DNA from 2 places in the Serratia sp. ID 25-353 genome. Region 2 is predicted to be linked to the other one. Evidence: predicted binding sites of a transcription regulator. Region 2 holds the regulator's gene; the other holds the start of a gene.

Region 1 (4,198 bases), 1.7 Mb from region 2:
ACCCCGATCTCCGCCTGGCTGGAAAGTCTACGCCCCCGCACCCTGCCGTTGGCTTTTGCCTCCATCGTGGTCGGCTCGGCCATCGCCGCCTGGCACGGCAGCCTGAAACCTGAAGTGGCGCTGCTGGCGCTGTTGACCGCCGGCCTGCTGCAGATCCTCTCCAACCTGGCGAACGACTACGGCGATGCGGTCAAAGGCAGCGACAAAGAAGATCGCATCGGGCCCTTGCGCGGCATGCAAAAAGGCATGATCACCCAGGCGCAGATGAAACGGGCGCTGGTGGTGACGGTGGTGCTGATCGCCCTCGCCGGCTGTTCGCTGATCGCCGTCGCCTGCGAGCAACCCAGCGACGTAGTGGGCTTCCTGGTGCTGGGCGGGCTGTCTATCGTGGCGGCCATCACCTATACCGTCGGCAACAAGCCCTACGGGTATTTGGGGCTGGGCGACATCTCGGTGCTGGTGTTCTTCGGCTGGCTGAGCGTAGCCGGCACCTACTATCTGCAAACGCACACCTTCGACAGCGTCGTGATGCTGCCGGCCACCGCCTGCGGTCTGCTGGCGACGGCGGTGCTCAACATCAACAATCTGCGCGATATCGAGAGCGATCGCGAAAACGGCAAGAACACGCTGGCGGTGCGTCTCGGCCCGCACAAGGCGCGCATTTACCATGCCCTGCTGCTCGGCGGCGCGGTGCTGTGTTTCGCGCTGTTTACGCTGTTCAATCTCCACAGCCCGTGGGGCTGGCTGTTCGTGCTGGCGATCCCGCTGTTGGTGCGTCACGGCCTGCGCGTACTGCGCGATCCGACGCCGGTCGGCATGCGGCCGATGCTGGAGCACATGGTCAAGGCGGCGTTGCTGGCCAACCTGCTGTTCGCCATCGGCGTGGCGCTCAGTTAAAAACTGATGATTTTGCCAACAGGGCGAATAAAGGGATATACTGAACATTCCAGCGGCAAACAGACGTAAAATCCTATGAAATACGATACTTCCGAACTTTGCGACATCTATCATGAAGAGGTGAACGTTGTTGAACCTCTGTTCTCCAATTTTGGCGGGCGTACTTCATTTGGCGGGCAGATCACCACGGTGAAATGCTTTGAGGATAACGGCCTGTTGTTCGATCTGCTTGAAGAAAACGGCCGCGGCCGCGTGCTGTTGGTCGACGGCGGCGGGTCGGTACGCCGGGCGCTGATCAACGCCGAACTGGCGCGCCTGGCCGCCCAGAACGAATGGGAAGGCATCGTGGTGTACGGCGCGGTGCGTCAGGTGGACGATCTGGAAGAGCTCGACATCGGCATTCAGGCGATGGCGGCGATCCCGGTGGGTGCCGTGAGCGAAGGCGTGGGCGAAAGCGATATCCGCGTCAACTTCGGTGGCGTCACCTTCTTCTCCGGCGATCACCTGTATGCCGACAACACCGGCATCATCCTCTCCGAAGACCCGCTCGACATCGAGTGATTTTCGGTCATGAAAAAGGGCGCCTGAGGCGCCCTTTTCGTTGCTGCATGGCGTGAGGAATCAGACCTCTTCCATTTTGCCCAGCAGAGCGCGCAGGCGATCTTGCCATACGTGCTGTTCTTCTTTCAGCTGTTGGTTTTCGCGCACCAGCGCTTCGTGGTTGCCGGAGGCAGCCTGAACTTCCTGCGACAGAGAATTGTTTTTGTCTTTCAGCTCTTCAATTTCCATCTGCAACAAGGTGATGGTATCAATCGCCTGCTGTACTTTTGCTTCCAGTTTCTCAAATACTTCAAATGACATGCTTCAGTCCCCTCATGATAGCAAGGCGTACATCTATAAGTAGCGGCCGCAACATCGGCTGCAGCTACTGCGAATATTGCATCGCGCTCAGTGACGCGCGCCGTTACGGAAGGCGCGCCAGTCTCGATTCGTTAAAAACGATTGTAAGTAGCCAGTCTCCGCCTGTCTAGCAACATACCGGATCATCGCGCAGTCTGTTGCAATTTTCCTGCCCCCGCCATCAGCAAAAACTGAAAATCCCCGCCGCCGCCACCGCGAGTTGTTAACAACCCTCGCCAAATCACTGGTCAGATCACACTTTTATGGCTCAGAAAGAACACTAAACGACGCGAAATCGCTCAATTTTATGACGCGCCACACACATTTTGATTTCGCTATTTCTCGTTTATGTTCGTTAACGATAAATTTACATCACGTCCTTATTCAATAATTGGACGAGATGAAAAAAACTGTGCCCATAGGCCGGATGTATACCCAACTGAGCCTATAAACCAACAACCGCCGTTTTGCAGGACAACAACATTATGAGCCAAACCACCAGTCCGACATTAAAAGGCCAGTGCATCGCCGAGTTCCTCGGCACGGCGCTGCTGATCTTCTTTGGCGTAGGCTGCGTTGCCGCGCTGAAACTGGCGGGCGCCAGCTTCGGCCAGTGGGAAATCAGCATCATTTGGGGCCTGGGCGTCGCCATGGCCATCTATCTGACCGCCGCCATTTCCGGCGCGCATCTCAACCCCGCGGTCACCCTCGCCCTGTGGCTGTTCGCCTGCTTCGACGGGCGCAAAGTGGTGCCTTACATCATTGCGCAGGTCGCCGGTGCCTTCTGCGCCGCCGCCCTGGTCTATGGGCTGTACTACAACCTGTTCTTCGACTTCGAAGCGGCTCACCACATGGTGCGCGGCAGCAACGAAAGCCTCGAACTGGCCAGCATCTTCTCGACTTACCCTAACGCGCACATCTCCGTCGGCCAGGCCTTCCTGGTAGAAATGGTGATCGCCGCCATTCTGATGTGCCTGATCCTGGCGCTGACCGACGACGGCAACGGCATTCCGCGCGGCCCGCTGGCGCCGCTGCTGATCGGTATTCTGATTGCCGTGATCGGCGCCTCCATGGGACCATTGACCGGCTTTGCGTTGAACCCGGCGCGCGACTTCGGGCCGAAACTGTTCGCCTACCTGGCCGGCTGGGGCAAAGTCGCCTTCACCGGCGCACGCGACATCCCGTACTTCCTGGTGCCGATCTTCGCCCCTATCGTCGGCTGTGGCCTGGGCGCTTTCGGTTACCGCGCGCTGATTGGCCGCCACCTGCCGTGCGACGTCTGCGTGACGGAAGAAGAGCCTGATGCCAAGACCCAGCAGCGCAAAGCGTGATGGGTGCAGTTTTAAACGGTTAACAACAGCAGGATAATTACCATGACTGTAGAAAAAAAATACATTGTCGCACTCGACCAAGGGACCACCAGTTCACGCGCCGTCGTGCTCGATCACGACGCCAACATCGTTGCGGTATCGCAGCGCGAATTCCCGCAGATCTATCCAAAGGCCGGCTGGGTTGAGCACGACCCGATGGAGATCTGGGCGTCGCAAAGCTCGACGCTGGTAGAAGTGCTGGCGAAAGCCGACATCAGTTCCGATCAGATCGCCGGCATCGGCATCACCAACCAGCGCGAAACCACCATCGTCTGGGAAAAAGAGACCGGCAAGCCGATTTACAACGCCATCGTCTGGCAGTGCCGCCGCACCGCCGACATCTGCGAGAAGCTCAAGCGCGACGGTCTGGAAGAGTACATCCGTCACAACACCGGCCTGGTGGTTGACCCGTACTTCTCCGGCACCAAGGTGAAGTGGATCCTGGACAACGTCGAAGGCGCCCGCGAGCGCGCCAAGCGCGGCGAACTGCTGTTCGGTACCGTCGATACCTGGCTGGTGTGGAAAATGACCCAGGGGCGCGTACACGTCACCGATTACACCAACGCCTCACGCACCATGATGTTCAACATCCACGAGCTGGACTGGGATGAGCGCATGCTGGAAGTGCTGGATATCCCGCGCGCCATGCTGCCGAAAGTCCGTCCTTCCTCCGAGGTATACGGCCAGACCAACATCGGCGGTAAGGGCGGCACGCGTATTCCTATCGCCGGTATCGCCGGAGACCAGCAGGCGGCGCTGTACGGCCAGCTGTGCGTTCAACCGGGCATGGCGAAGAATACCTACGGCACCGGCTGCTTCCTGCTGATGAACACCGGCAAAGAAGCGGTGCGCTCGAAAAACGGCCTGCTGACCACCATCGCCTGCGGCCCGCGCGGCGAAGTGAACTATGCGCTGGAAGGCGCGGTGTTCATCGGCGGTGCGTCTATCCAGTGGCTGCGCGACGAGCTGAAATTGATCAGCGACGCCGCCGACTCCGAATACTTCGCCACCAAGGTGAAAGACAGCAACGG
Region 2 (4,198 bases):
TTGCTTGCCGAGAGCGCTTTCCTGCGCGCTCAGCGCCGCTAGCCGTTCAGTCAGGGAGTAGCGCTGTTCATCGTTCAGCAGCTCGATGCCGCTGGCGCGCTGGTGCAACGCATCCAGGTCAGTTTTGGCCTGCTTGTGGGATTCGAACACCTGTTCGGACAGCCGCCCGTAGATTTCGGTGCCGGTCAGTTCTTCCAACAGCTCGGCGCGATCGTTGGCGTCGGCGTTGAGGAACGCGGCGAACTGCCCCTGAGAAAGCATCATCGATTTGGTGAAGCGGCCGAAGTCCAGCCCGGTGATGGCGGCGGTGATCTCCAGCTTATCGCGCACCTTATCCGCCAGGATCTTACCGTCCTCGCGGCGCGCCAGTTCGACCTTCGGCGCCTGCAGATTGCCGTCCGGCGCGTTTTTGGCGCGGCGCTGGCTCCAGAAGGCGCGATAGCCGATGCCCTTAACCTCAAATTCGACCTCCGCCAGCGATTCGGCGGTGTGGCGGGTCATCAGTTCATTCTGGCTCGGCGTGACGTTGAGACGCGGCGTCTGGTGGTACAGCGCCAGGCAGATGGCGTCCAGCAGGGTGGTTTTGCCCGCGCCGGTCGGGCCGGTAATGGCGAACAGGCCGTTGCTGGCGAACGGCTCGGCGGTGAAGTCAATTTTCCACTCGCCCTGCAGCGAGTTGAGGTTTTTTAACCGCAGGCTGAGGATCTTCATGGGTGGGGCTCCTCAAGATTGTGCTGCACCGCATCGACTACCTGGCGGAACAGTTGATGCATCCGCCGTTGGCGCGCTTCGGGCATGTCGGCCTCTTGCGCCAGGCGCCGTTCGAACACCTCGTTGACGCTCAGCTCGTTCAGCGTTTCCTTGTCCTGCTGCGCGATCGCCTGGCGGCGTTGCTCTTTGCTGCGCCGCAGCAGCACCACTTCCACCGGCAGCTCATCCGCCATCAGCTGGATGCGGCGCTGGATATCGCTGAGGTAGTCCTGCGTCGCCACTTCGATATCCAGCCAAACCGGCAGCTCGCCGGCATAGTCGGCAAATTGCTGCAGCTGCCGTTCGATCTCGGCCAGATCGCCTTTGATCAGTTGCATGGGCTGGAACTGCGGGATCGTTAACGCCTCTACCTGCTGCAGGGCGCCGTCGGCGAAATCGACCAGGAAGACGCTTTTGGCTTTGCCCAGTTCATCGAAGCTGAGCGGAATCGGTGAGCCGCTATAGCGAATATGTTCCGACTTGGCGACGTTCTGCGCGCGGTGAATGTGGCCCAGCGCGATGTAATCGGCAGGGGGGAAGGCCTGCGCCGGGAAGGCGTCCAGGGTGCCGATATAGATGTCGCGCACCGAGTCGGAGGTGGTGACGCCGACGGTGGTCAGGTGGCCGGTGGCGACGATCGGCAGCGGCAGGCCCAGCCGATCGCGGCGTTCGCAGGCCGCCTGATACAGCGCTTGGTAATGTTCGGCGATGGCTTCCTGCAGCGCCTGCTGTTTCTGCGCGCCGGATTCGCCGGCGCGGCTGGTGAGCAGATCGCGCGGCCGCAGAAAAGGAATGGCGCACAGCACCGCGCCCGGCTGGCCGTCGCGCCGATTCAGCACCACGATCTGCTGCTCAAGGGAGCCCTGCGCACTCGCGATCACCGTGGTGTTCAGGCAAGAGAGCAGTTCCCGCGATTCGTTCAGCGTCGCTACCGAGTCGTGGTTGCCGCCCAACACCACCAGTTGGCAGCCGGTGCGCTGCAGTTCCACCACGAAGCGGTTGTACAGCTCGCGGGCGTAGCTGGGCGGCGAGCCGGTATCGAACAGATCCCCGGCGACGATCAGCGCATCCACCTGCTGCTGCTCGATCTGTTCGATCAGCCAGTTCAGAAAAGCCTGATGTTCGGCGGCACGGCTTTTGGTGAAAAAGTACTGGCCAAGATGCCAGTCAGAGGTGTGGATCAGGCGCATGACACTCCCGGATGCAAAGGTAATGGCGATGATTATAAAGGCCGCGGCGGCGGCTGTCCCGGCGCAATGGCGATGACCACGGAATGATTTTTCTTTGCGCCGGGAAATAATCGCTATGCTTACTGCCTATAACAGCCGCTTTTTTTCATAAAAGTGTCACAAAACTGACGCATAATGGCGCCCGCAAAGTCGCTAACACATTGGCAGGATTGACGATGGCAAGACGCATACTGGTGGTGGAAGACGAAGCGCCGATCCGTGAGATGGTGTGCTTTGTGTTGGAACAGAATGGTTACCAACCGTTGGAAGCCGAGGATTATGACAGCGCCGTGACGCGCCTGTCTGAGCCGTTCCCTGATTTGGTGTTGCTCGACTGGATGTTGCCCGGCGGTTCCGGCATTCAGTTTATCAAACATATGAAGCGCGAAGCGCTGACCCGCGATATTCCGGTCATGATGCTGACCGCGCGCGGCGAAGAGGAAGACCGCGTGCGCGGCCTGGAAGTGGGGGCGGATGATTACATCACTAAGCCGTTCTCGCCCAAGGAGCTGGTGGCGCGCATCAAGGCGGTCATGCGCCGCATTTCACCGATGGCGGTGGAAGAAGTGATTGAAATGCAAGGGCTGAGTCTGGATCCGTCCTCCCACCGCGTGATGGCTAACGATCAGGCGCTGGACATGGGGCCGACCGAGTTCAAGCTGCTGCACTTCTTTATGACCCACCCGGAGCGGGTTTATAGCCGTGAGCAGTTGCTTAATCACGTCTGGGGCACTAACGTTTATGTGGAAGACCGTACCGTTGACGTGCATATCCGTCGGCTCCGCAAGGCGTTAGAAACCAGTGGGCATGATAAAATGGTTCAAACCGTTCGGGGCACCGGCTACCGGTTCTCAACGCGCTACTGATCGCGCTGCGCTGGAGAATATGCCGTGTTAGAACGTCTGTCGTGGAAGAGGCTGGCTCTGGAGCTGGCTCTTTTTTGCCTGCCCGCCTTACTGCTGGGGCTGATTTTCGGTTATCTGCCCTGGTTCCTGCTGGCCTCCGCGCTGGCTGCGCTGGTGTGGAATTTCTACAACCAGCTCAAACTCTCCCATTGGCTGTGGATTGACCGCAGCATGACGCCGCCACCCGGCCGCTGGAGCTGGGAGCCGCTGTTCTATGGCCTGTATCAGATGCAGCAGCGCAATCGCCGCCGCCGGCGCGAGCTGGCGCTGCTGATCAAGCGCTTTCGCAGCGGGGCCGAATCGCTGCCTGATGCGGTGGTGATGACCACCGTCGAAGGCAACATCTTCTGGTGTAATGGGCTGGCGCAGCATCTGCTCGGCTTTCGCTGGCCGGAAGACAACGGCCAGCACATCCTCAACCTGCTGCGTTATCCGGAATTCAGCCACTACCTGCAACAGCAGGAGTTCTCGCGCCCGCTGACGCTGCAGCTGAACAACGAACACTACGTCGAATTCCGCGTGATGCCTTATTCCGAAGGGCAGCTGCTGATGGTGGCGCGCGACGTCACCCAGATGCGCCAGCTGGAAGGCGCGCGGCGCAACTTCTTCGCCAACGTCAGCCATGAACTGCGCACGCCGCTGACGGTGCTGCAGGGCTACCTGGAGATGATGGGCGACGAAGAGCAGGACGGCTCGCTGCGCAGCAAGGCGCTCGGCACCATGCAAGAACAGACCCGTCGGATGGACGGGCTGGTCAAGCAGCTGCTGACGCTGTCGCGCATCGAGGCGGCGCCCAATGTCGACATGAACGAGCGGGTGGATATCCCGCTGATGCTGCGAGTGTTGCAGCGCGAGGCGCAATCGTTGAGCGGTGGCAATCACGAGATCAGCTTCCGGGTGAACGAACAGCTCAACGTGTTCGGCAATGAAGATCAGTTGCGCAGCGCGGTGTCTAACCTGGTGTACAACGCGGTCAATCACACGCCGAAGGGCACCCACATCGAAGTGAGTTGGCAGCAGACGGCGCATGGTGCGCAGTTCCAGGTCAGCGACAACGGGCCGGGCATCGCCGCCGAACACCTGCCGCGCCTGACCGAGCGTTTTTACCGCGTCGATAAGGCCCGTTCGCGCCAAACCGGCGGCAGCGGGTTGGGGCTGGCGATCGTCAAACACGCGCTCAGCCATCACGACGCGCGGCTGGAGATCCTCAGCGAGCCGGGGATCGGCACCCGCTTTATCTTTACCTTACCCAACCGGTTGATTGTTCCCGCCGCTTTATCAGAGAATGCGGTGAAAAATTAACGCGAGACACCG

Evidence for each region. The regulator PhoB, encoded in region 2, activates phosphate uptake and scavenging genes when phosphate is short. The targets are predictions, from matches to a motif close to CTGTCATAAAACTGNCNNAT.
Region 1: a site for PhoB is predicted at 2,092-2,111, ahead of ACYF6X_RS23695 (MIP/aquaporin family protein). Genes of this name have one in related genera too.

The regions. Positions count from the first base shown of each region.
Region 1 is NZ_CM139236.1:4,954,755-4,958,952, forward strand. It holds gene ACYF6X_RS23680 (1,4-dihydroxy-2-naphthoate polyprenyltransferase) at 1-897, shown strand, start outside; gene rraA (ribonuclease E activity regulator RraA) at 973-1,458, shown strand; gene zapB (septal ring assembly protein ZapB) at 1,519-1,758, opposite strand; gene ACYF6X_RS23695 (MIP/aquaporin family protein) at 2,283-3,128, shown strand; gene glpK (glycerol kinase GlpK) at 3,171-4,198, shown strand, end outside.
Region 2 is NZ_CM139236.1:3,224,042-3,228,239, reverse strand. It holds gene sbcC (exonuclease subunit SbcC) at 1-711, opposite strand, end outside; gene sbcD (exonuclease subunit SbcD) at 708-1,940, opposite strand; gene phoB (phosphate response regulator transcription factor PhoB) at 2,156-2,845, shown strand; gene phoR (phosphate regulon sensor histidine kinase PhoR) at 2,870-4,186, shown strand.